Regions from separate parts of the Kitasatospora sp. NPDC022856 genome, predicted to be linked through region 1. Evidence: riboswitches for the same ligand, from Rfam matches in the RefSeq annotation. Region 1 holds a riboswitch; each other region holds the start of a gene.
The links. Region 1 has a riboswitch for cyclic di-AMP ahead of ACZ34W_RS00960 (C40 family peptidase). Riboswitches for the same ligand answer to the same signal wherever they lie in the genome.
Positions count from the first base shown of each region.

Region 2: linked by a shared signal. The riboswitch ahead of ACZ34W_RS16670 (transglycosylase family protein) and the one ahead of ACZ34W_RS00960 (C40 family peptidase) in region 1 are both predicted to bind cyclic di-AMP.
Region 3: linked by a shared signal. The riboswitch ahead of ACZ34W_RS31820 (transglycosylase family protein) and the one ahead of ACZ34W_RS00960 (C40 family peptidase) in region 1 are both predicted to bind cyclic di-AMP.
Region 4: linked by a shared signal. The riboswitch ahead of ACZ34W_RS23915 (M23 family metallopeptidase) and the one ahead of ACZ34W_RS00960 (C40 family peptidase) in region 1 are both predicted to bind cyclic di-AMP.

Region 1 is NZ_JBVHHE010000001.1:215,026-217,218, forward strand. Features, by position in the region: gene ACZ34W_RS00960 (C40 family peptidase) at 1-921, opposite strand, end outside; cyclic di-AMP (ydaO/yuaA leader) riboswitch at 932-1,085, opposite strand; gene ACZ34W_RS00965 (C40 family peptidase) at 1,409-2,193, opposite strand, start outside.
Region 2 is NZ_JBVHHE010000011.1:259,461-261,653, forward strand. Features, by position in the region: gene ACZ34W_RS16670 (transglycosylase family protein) at 1-1,138, opposite strand, end outside; cyclic di-AMP (ydaO/yuaA leader) riboswitch at 1,125-1,249, opposite strand; gene ACZ34W_RS16675 (DNA polymerase III subunit gamma/tau domain-containing protein) at 1,676-2,193, shown strand, end outside.
Region 3 is NZ_JBVHHE010000037.1:44,578-46,770, reverse strand. Features, by position in the region: gene eno (phosphopyruvate hydratase) at 1-11, opposite strand, end outside; gene ACZ34W_RS31820 (transglycosylase family protein) at 267-1,184, opposite strand; cyclic di-AMP (ydaO/yuaA leader) riboswitch at 1,190-1,362, opposite strand; gene ACZ34W_RS31815 (cytochrome P450 family protein) at 1,637-2,193, opposite strand, start outside.
Region 4 is NZ_JBVHHE010000018.1:148,645-150,837, reverse strand. Features, by position in the region: gene ACZ34W_RS23920 (MFS transporter) at 1-465, opposite strand, end outside; cyclic di-AMP (ydaO/yuaA leader) riboswitch at 776-936, shown strand; gene ACZ34W_RS23915 (M23 family metallopeptidase) at 941-2,002, shown strand.

The sequences.
Region 1 (2,193 bases):
GGCGTAGGCCCAGCTGGTCAGGCCGGAGCAGTCGAAGGAGCTCGGACCGGCCGCGCCGTAGACGTACGGGGCACCCAGCTTGCTCTCCGCGGCGGCGATCGCGGCGGCGGCGCGCGAGCCGTTGGCGGCGGGCGCGGACGGCGCGGCGGCCGCGGCGGCGGGCTTGGCGGCCGGCGACGACGGGGCGGGCAGCTGGTCGCGGGTGTTGTCGCGGGAGGCGCGGTCGGCGTCCGCCTTGGCCTTGGCCTCGGCCTTGGCGGCGTCCGCCTTGGCCTTCGCCTCGGCGGCGGCCTTCTCCTCGGCCGCGCGCATCGCCTGGCGCTCCTGCTCGGACAGCGAGTTGTACAGGTCCTGGGCCTTGGCCAGCTTGCCCTGGACCTCCTCCTTGGAGGCCTTCAGCTGCTGGGTGGTGGCTTCGAGCTCGCCGAGCTTGCCCTGGGCCTCGTTGCGGTCCTGGTCGAGCCTGCGCTGCTGCTCCTGGAGGTCCTTCAGCGCACCGGACTGCGTGCTGCCGGCCTGGTTGATGGCGCCGGCCTGGCTGAGGAAGCTGTCCGGGCTGGACGAGAGCATCAGCTGCACGGTCGGCGATATGCCGCCGTTGCGGTACTGCTCGCCGGCGATCTCGGCGAGACCGCCCTGGGCCTCGGTCACCGCGGCCTGCTGACGGGCCACCTTGTCCTGCAGCTCACCGACCTGCTTCTGCAGCTCCTGCTGCTTGGCCTGGGCGCCGTTGAGCTTCTCGGTGGCCTGCTCGGCCTGCTCGTTGAGCTGGTCGATCTGCTCCTTGACCTGATCCTTGGTCGGCGTCGGGTCGGCGTGGGCGCCGGACTGCGCGGAGAGCGCGACCGCCGCGGCGGCGACACCGGTCAGAATCGAGACCCGGGCGCGGCCGGCGGGCTTGGGACGACGATGGGACGCCACGAAGGCGGACTCCTTCTTCCTACGTCCGCCTACCGGGTGAGCTGACGGGTTCGGGCCGGAAGCGTGCCCTACGACGCCTCACCGACCGCACGACGGTCGACCTGGCGCCGATTCACCCCGGAGGAACATGGTTCCCCGGCTCCGTTCCACAGCGCCCCCGACTACTGGACTCCCCGACGGGCAGATGCTCTGCCCCGCTGCTTCACGAACTCGGCGGTAAACCTCCGCCGCCACCCCTGCTGGGTGATCGACTGTGCGGTGGTTCGAGGCATGACCCTAGTAACAGAACCGTGATCCGTTCAAATCCTTGTCAGAAAAATGCCGGAAGAATATCCAAGTTCATTTGTGAATATGACCGGGTGTGATCACACGCCCACATGGAGCTGATCATTTGTCATGATGCGGCCGCAGACACCGACGCCACCCCCGGTTCCGGGGGTGGCGCGGATCACAGGGCCGGATCCCGGCCCGTGGGCATGTCGGTCCGTCAGACCCGGCGGATCGCGTTGATCGGCATCGCGTCGGCCTTCATCACCTTCACCACGTCACCGGTGTGCGGCGCGTGGACCACCATCCCGTTGCCGATGTACATCCCGACGTGGCTGCGGTCCGGGCGGTAGATGATGAGATCGCCCGGCTGGGCGTCGGCCAGCGAGGCCACCTTCGAGCCGTAGTTGGCCTGCGCCTGCGAGGTGCGCGGCAGCGAGACGCCGGCCTTCGCGTACGACCAGACCATCAGACCGGAGCAGTCGAAGGAGTTCGGGCCGACCGCGCTCCAGACGTACGGCGAACCCTGCTTGCTCATCGCGTTGGCGACGGCCTGCCCGGCGAAGCCGCTGCCCTGCGGGAGGCTGCTCAGGTCGGTGCGCTCGCTGCCGCGCGAGGCCCGGTCGGCCTGCTGCTGGGCGGCCTTCAGCGCGGCCCGGTCGGCGGCGCTGAGCGAGTTCAGCAGGTCCTGGGCTTCCTTGAGCTTCTTGTTGACCTCGGCCTTGGACTGGTTCAGGTCCTTGGTCGTGCTGTCCAGCGAGGCGAGGACGGCGGCCGCCTCGGCCTTCTGCTGGTCCAGCCGGCGCTGCTGGTCCTGCAGGCCCTTGAGCGCCTCGGTCTGGCTGGAGCTGGCCTGCTGGACGCTGGCGGCCTTGTCCAGGTAGCCGGACGGGTCGGAGGCGAGCATCAGCTGGACGGACGGGTCGATGCCGCCGGTCCGGTACTGCTCGGCCGCCACCTCGGCCAGCCCGCCCTGAAGCTGGGTCATCTGGTCCTGGCCGCGAG
Region 2 (2,193 bases), on a different contig from region 1:
TGAGGGCGTCCAGCGAGACGTGGGTGCTGGCGGCGGCCTGGTCGGCGGCGACCCGCGGGACGGAGACGCCCGCGGCGCGCAGCGCGGCCTGGGTCAGGCCGGAGCAGTCCCAACCGCCGTTGCCGGTACCGCCGTAGACGTAGGCCTGGCCGACCTTCGACTGGGCGAAGGAGACCGCGGCGGCCATGCTGCCGGTGGCGGCCTGGGCCGGCGCCTCGGCCGACGCCTGGGCGGCGGGCTTGGCGGCCGGAGCCTGGGTCTGCGCGGCCGGCTTGGTGGCGGTCGCGGTGGAGCCGTCGGCCTTGCCGGTGGCGCCCGAGGAGCGGTTGAACCAGTCGAAGCCCTGGCCGGACTCGTCCGAGGCCCGGGTCTTCGCGCGGTCGCCCAGGCTCAGGTGCTGGCCCGGGTAGATGCGGTGCGGGCCGTCGCCGAGGGTGCCGCGGTTGAGCTCGTAGAGCCGCTCCCAGCCGCCCTGGACGTTGTTCTTGTCGGCGATCGAGGAGAGCCAGTCGCCCGCGACCACGGTGTAGTCGGAGGAGGCCTGCGCGTCCTGACGGTACTGCTGCCAGTTCCGGCCCTGCGACTGCTGGGCGGAGTCGGCGGCGGCCGGGGTCTCGGCGGCCTTCGGGGCGGCCTTGGGCGCGGCCGGCTTGGCGGCGGGGGCGGGGGTCTGCGCCGGGGCCGGGGTGGCCTTCGGGGCGGCCGGCTTGGCGGCGGTCGCGGTGTCGACGGCGGCCGGGGTGCCGCCCTTGGTCAGACCGGCCTGGACGGAGCAGACGGGCCAGGCGCCGGGGCCCTGGACGGCGAGCACCTTCTCGGCGACCGCGATCTGCTGGTCCTTGGTGGCGAGGTCGGCACGCGCGGCATAGCTGGTGCCGCCGAACGCCGCCCAGGTGGAGTTGGTGAACTGGAGGCCGCCGTAGAAACCGTTGCCGGTGTTGATGCTCCAGTTGCCGGTGCTCTCGCACTGGGCGACCTTGTCCCAGGTGGCGACCGAGGCGGCCGAGGCGGAGCCGGCGGTGAGGCAGGGGATGGTGAGGCCGATACCGACGACGCCGAGGGTGGCGATCGCTCGGCGCGTGCGGCCGGACAGGCGGGTGCCGTTGGTGGGCAGCATGGTGACGCGGTCCTCTCCCACGCCTGCGAGGTGAGCTGTCGGATTCGGGCTGGAGTTGCCCGGCCGCGCTGTGGACGCGGCTTCACCCCTAGCCCCGAACCGGTACGAACCGGTCCCGGGCGACTTACCTGTGGTTCCCCCGCTCCTGCCGTGGTGCGTTCTGCGCTGCCAGCGCACCCGACGGCAGGACTCGGCGTTGCGGGTGGGCTGGGTCCGTGTGGCCACGAACGGGGAGCACGTTAAGCAGACTTAAGTTCAAACCGCAAACATGTGTGACGGTCATCACAGTTTATGAAGAGCGTGCTAAATGGCTGTCCACCATGATCAGAAATGACCGATTTCGCGCAACGCCCGTCGGAGTCACGGCAACTGCCTATGCTTCAGGGCAGCAGGACCGACGCGGCCGTCTGGGGGGAGGGCTTCGCAGCGATGGCCATGGACGAGGGTCCGGAGGCCGGTGCGCCGGCCGAGCGGCCGCGTGGAACGCACCGCCGGGCAAAACACCGCAGAGCGGACATCCCGCCCGCCGAGCCCCGAACTCCCCTGCCCCGGCGGACGATGCTGCGCTGGCTCGCCGTCGGCACGGTCTTCGCGGCGGTCGGCGGCGAGGAGGCACTGCGGCGCTCCCTGGACGGCCGCTCCGCGCCCGTCGCCGCCGCGGAGGGCCCCGCCACGGGGCCGGGAGCGGCCGACCCGGCCGCGGAGCACCGGCACGGCGCCGCGTCGCCGTCCGGGACGCCCGGGGGCGCCCCCGACGGCGCCCCCGCCGAGGGGACGGCCGCGCCCGGGCAGCCCACCGCCGGAGCCGCCCCCGCACCCACCCCCGACCAGGGCGGCCGCCCCTGGTCGGACCCGGCCGGCTGGGGCGGCCGGGTACCCGGACCGCAGAGCGCCGTCCGGATCACCGACCGGGTGCTGCTCGACACCGACGCCGCGATCGGCTCGCTGCTGGTCGAGCCGGGCGGTGCGCTCACCTTCGCCGCCGACCGCAGCCTCACCCTCGCCGCCGCGGGCAACGTCGAGATCCGCGGCGCCCTCGCGCTCGCCCCCGAGGGCGCCGCCGTGCACACCGTGCG
Region 3 (2,193 bases), on a different contig from region 1:
ATGGACGGCACGAGGCATCTCCTAGCGGAAGCAGGTTCGGCTGACGATGGGTGCTGTCGGCCGGATGGTTGCGGAGTCGTTACGACCAGAGCCTAACCGCACGGGCTCCCGGGACCACGTCGACCTCGGTCCCGTCTCAGCGTGTGGCCGGGCTACCCACCGGTAGTTCACCTGGTTGTCCCACGAAATGCGGCCGGATGCGGACGAAGGGGGCCGAACCGGCCCCCTTCGTGGCGTCACCGCACGGGGAGTCACCACACGGGCGGTCAGCCGAGATCGAGCTGCTGGCCCGGGAGGATCATGTTGGGGTCGGTGCCGACGGTGCCGCGGTTGCCGTCGTACAGCGTCTGCCAGCCGCCCTCGACGCCCTGGGCGGCGGCGATCGTCGACAGGGTGTCACCGGACTGGACGGTGTAGCCGTGCCCGGTGCGCTGCTGGGCGGCGACCGCGGCCGGGGCGCCGTGGGCGGCGGGGCGGCTGTCCTGGCCCGCGTACCCGCTCGTCTGCTGGGCGGCCTGCTGACCGGCGTACTGCTGGTAGACGCTCTGGTGGCTGGTCCAGTACCAGGCGCCGTCGCTCTGGTACCAGAAGACCTTCGCGTCGGCGTCCCAGCCCGGCTGGCCGGCGAAGCCCGGAGCCCGGTCGTCCTGCTGGGCGGGCTGCTGGGCGGCGGGCTTCGGAGCCTGCTGCTGGGCCGGCTTCTGGGCGGGCTTCTGCGCCGGCTTCTGCGCGGGCTTCGACTGGGCCGGCTTGGCGGCGGCCGTCGGCTCGGCGTCCGAGGAGGTGTCGACCGAGGCCGCGGCCCCGCCCTTGGCCAGGCCCGCCTTCTGGGAGCAGACCGGCCAGGCGCCCGGCCCCTGCGAGGCGAGGACCTTCTCGGCGACCGAGATCTGCTGCGCCCGGCTGGCCTGGTGGGCCTGCGGCGCGTACGAGGTGCCGCCGAACGCCTTCCAGGTGCTGGAGGTGAACTGGAGGCCGCCGTAGAAGCCGTTGCCGGTGTTGATGCCCCAGTTGCCGCCGCTCTCGCACTGGGCGACCGCGTCCCAGGTCGAGGCCGGGGCGGCCGAGGCGCCGGTGGCGGTGAGGAGCGGCAGGGCGAGTCCGACGCCGGCCACGCCGGCAACGGCGATGGCCTTCTCGGTCTGGGTGCGACGACGGTGACGGCCGGTTCCGACGAAGAGCATGGGGAAGTCCCTCTCCGCACGCCTGCGAGGTGAGCTGTCGGGTTCGGACCGGGAGGTGGCCCGGCCGCACGACGCGGACGCCTTCTGCCCGCGCGGGCGGCTTCACCCCAAGCCGTGGGGGACGGCAACAAACCTGGTTCCCCCGCCCCTGCCCAAGGGTTCTGGTCGGTTTCCCGTAACGCGGCGGGCAGGATTCGGCGTTCCGCGCACGAGGTCCGCAGCTGCGAACTCCAGGGAGGGTAGACAGATCCTCACATCAATAACAAGCTCATATCGCAGGTATCACACATAAATTACGGCGCGTGGCCGATCGCCTACCAACGACAGGGCTATGTCCGGTTTGATGCTGATTCATACCCGCTGATAGGGCGTGTCGGCGACACCCCGTCAGCGTGTCGCGGTCTCGGCGCGACGAGATCGAGACACCGCCGGGGGTCGCCGGACGGATTTGCTCAGAGCCCGTCCACCGGTGCCGCGGAGGGCTTCTCGGGGGTGAATTCCACCGGGAGATCGCGCAGTCCACGCATGATCAGGCCACCGCGCCAGCGGAGCTCCTCCGGGCTAGCGGCGAGTCGCAGATCGGGCAACCGGGTGAGCAGGGTGGTGAGCGCCGCGCGCCCCTCCAACCGGGCCAGCGGCGCACCGATGCAGTAGTGGATGCCGTGCCCGAAGCCGAGGTGCGGGTTGTCCGTCCGGGCCAGGTCGAGGGTGTTCTCGTCGGCGAACCGCGCCGGGTCCCGGTCCGCCGCCGCGAGCACCACCAGCACCGGATCGCCGACCGGGATGTCCACGCCGCCGATGGTCAGCGGGCTGGTCGCGAACCGCCAGGTGGCGAGCTCCACTGGACCGTCGTAGCGCAGGAGTTCCTCGATACCGGTCTCCAGCAGCGCGGTCTCGCCGCGGGCGATCGAGTCCTGGAGCAGCGCCCGCTGCCCGGGGTTGCGCAGCAAAGCGTAGGTGCCGTTGCCGATCAGGTTCACGGTCGTCTCGAACCCGGCGAAGAGGAGGA
Region 4 (2,193 bases), on a different contig from region 1:
GGCGGACACCCCGCCGAGGCCGGACCAGAGGCCGACCGCCGCCGAGCGGTCGTCAGGGTGGAACACCGCCTGGAGCATCGCCAGCGAGCCGGGGGTCAGCAGCGCCCCGCCGACGCCCTGCACCGCGCGGGCGGCGACCAGTACCTCGATGGTGGGGGCCGCGGCGCAGGCCGCCGAGGCGGCGGCGAACCAGAGCACGCCGATCAGGAAGACGCGGCGCCGGCCGTAGCGGTCACCGAGCGCGCCGCCGAGCAGGATCAGGCCGGCCAGGGTGAGCAGATAGGCGTTGAGCGTCCATTGCAGGGCGGCGAGCGGAGCGCCGAGATCGGTGCCGATCCGGGGCAGTGCGACGTTGACGACGGTGCCGTCGAGCATCGCCATGCTGGAGCCGAGCACCGTCGCCAGTAGTACCCAGCGGCCCTGCGCGGTGCCCAGGCGCAGGGTGCCGGCCTCGGAGGTGGCCACCGCCTGATCCTGCGCTCCGGGACGCGACGTGACAAGGGTCACCGGGGGTGTGTCGGCGGATGGCTTTCCGTAGGTGATCGTATGCGTACGGACACCGAAATCGGCGGAGCGTCGTGGATCAGTGGCACGCGGTGAATCGATTGTGCACATACTGTGCAGCCGATCATTCGGAGTGTCACGGCCTTCCCGGGAGTGGTTGTCGATTCAAGAGATCGACATTGCTTCGCCCGGGCGGATGAGTTTTAGTTCAGCGACCGCCCGGCATTGGACCGGGTGGCCACCGGGTGGAACGCCTAGTCCTGCCGCTGCCCGGTGGTACGAACCGAACTCTGTACGGCAGGAGCGGGGGACCCAAAGGTAAGTCGCCGGACCGGAATTCACGGTCCGGCTTGGGGTGAAGCCGCGCTATGCGGCCGGGCAACTCCAGCCCGAACCCGACAGCTCACCTCGCAGGCGTCGGAGAGGACAGTTCGCCATGCCCGCACAGGCTCGTCGTATCACCCTGCCCCGCGCCGCCCGCATCGGCATCGCCACCGCCGTGACCGGCGCCGCTTTCGCCCTCCCGCTGGTGACCACCATCAGCGCCCAGGCCCACACCGCCCCGGCCGCCAAGCCCGCGCAGACCTCCACCTGGACCGGCGCCACCAGCGTCGACGCCGCGCCGGCCGCTGCCGCCAAGCCGGCCGCCGAGGCCGCCAAGCCGGCCGCCGCGCCGGCCGAGGAGAGCTACAAGGTCGTCGGCGGGGACACCCTGTCGAAGATCGCCGACGCCAAGCAGGTCGAGGGTGGCTGGAAGGCCCTCTACGACCACAACCGCTCGGTCGTCGGCGCCAACCCGAACCTCATCTTCCCGGGTCAGCAGCTCGCGCTGGGTGCCAAGGCCGCCGCCGCTCCGGCCGCCGCCGAGGCCGCCAAGCCCGCCGCCCCGGCCGCCAAGCCGCAGGTCTCGCAGGACGCGCAGAAGCCGGCCGCCCAGCACGCCGCCCCGAAGCCGGTCCAGGCCGCCAAGCCCGCCGAGGCCCCGGCCGCCAAGCCGGCCGCCCCCGCCGCGAAGCCGGCCGCTCCGGCCGCTCCCGCGGCGCCGGCCGCTCCGGCCGCTCCCGCGGCGCCGGCCGCCGCGGCCAGCACCTCGGGCTTCGTCGCCCCCCTCGCCAACCCGAAGCTCGGCACCGCCTACGGCGTGGCCGGCTCGATGTGGGCCTCCGGTCACCACACCGGTGCCGACTTCGTCGCCTCCACCGGCACCCCGCTGCGCGCCGTCGGCGCCGGCACCGTGGTGAAGGCCGGCAACGGCGGCGCCTACGGCAACGAGGTCGAGATCAAGCTCGCCGACGGCCACTACGCCGAGTACGCGCACCTGTCCTCGATCGGTGTGAAGATCGGTCAGACCGTCACCGCCGGCCAGCAGATCGGCCTCTCGGGTGCCACCGGCAACGTGACCGGCCCGCACCTGCACTTCGAGATCCGCACCGGCTCGGAGTACGGCTCGGACATCGACCCGATCGCCTACCTGCGGGCGCACGGCGTCTCCCTCTGACCTGAGGTCGGACTTCCGCTGGGTGCGGGGCGTACGACCGCCCGGGATGGTCATGTCGGGTGACCGCTCGACCGGATGATCGCCGCACCGTCAGCGGATCATGGGCGCGGGACACGCCCTGGCCGGCCCGGCTCGCGAATTTCCTTCGCGAGCCGGGCCGGCCTTTTTCGTGCCCTTCTGACAGGCAGGTG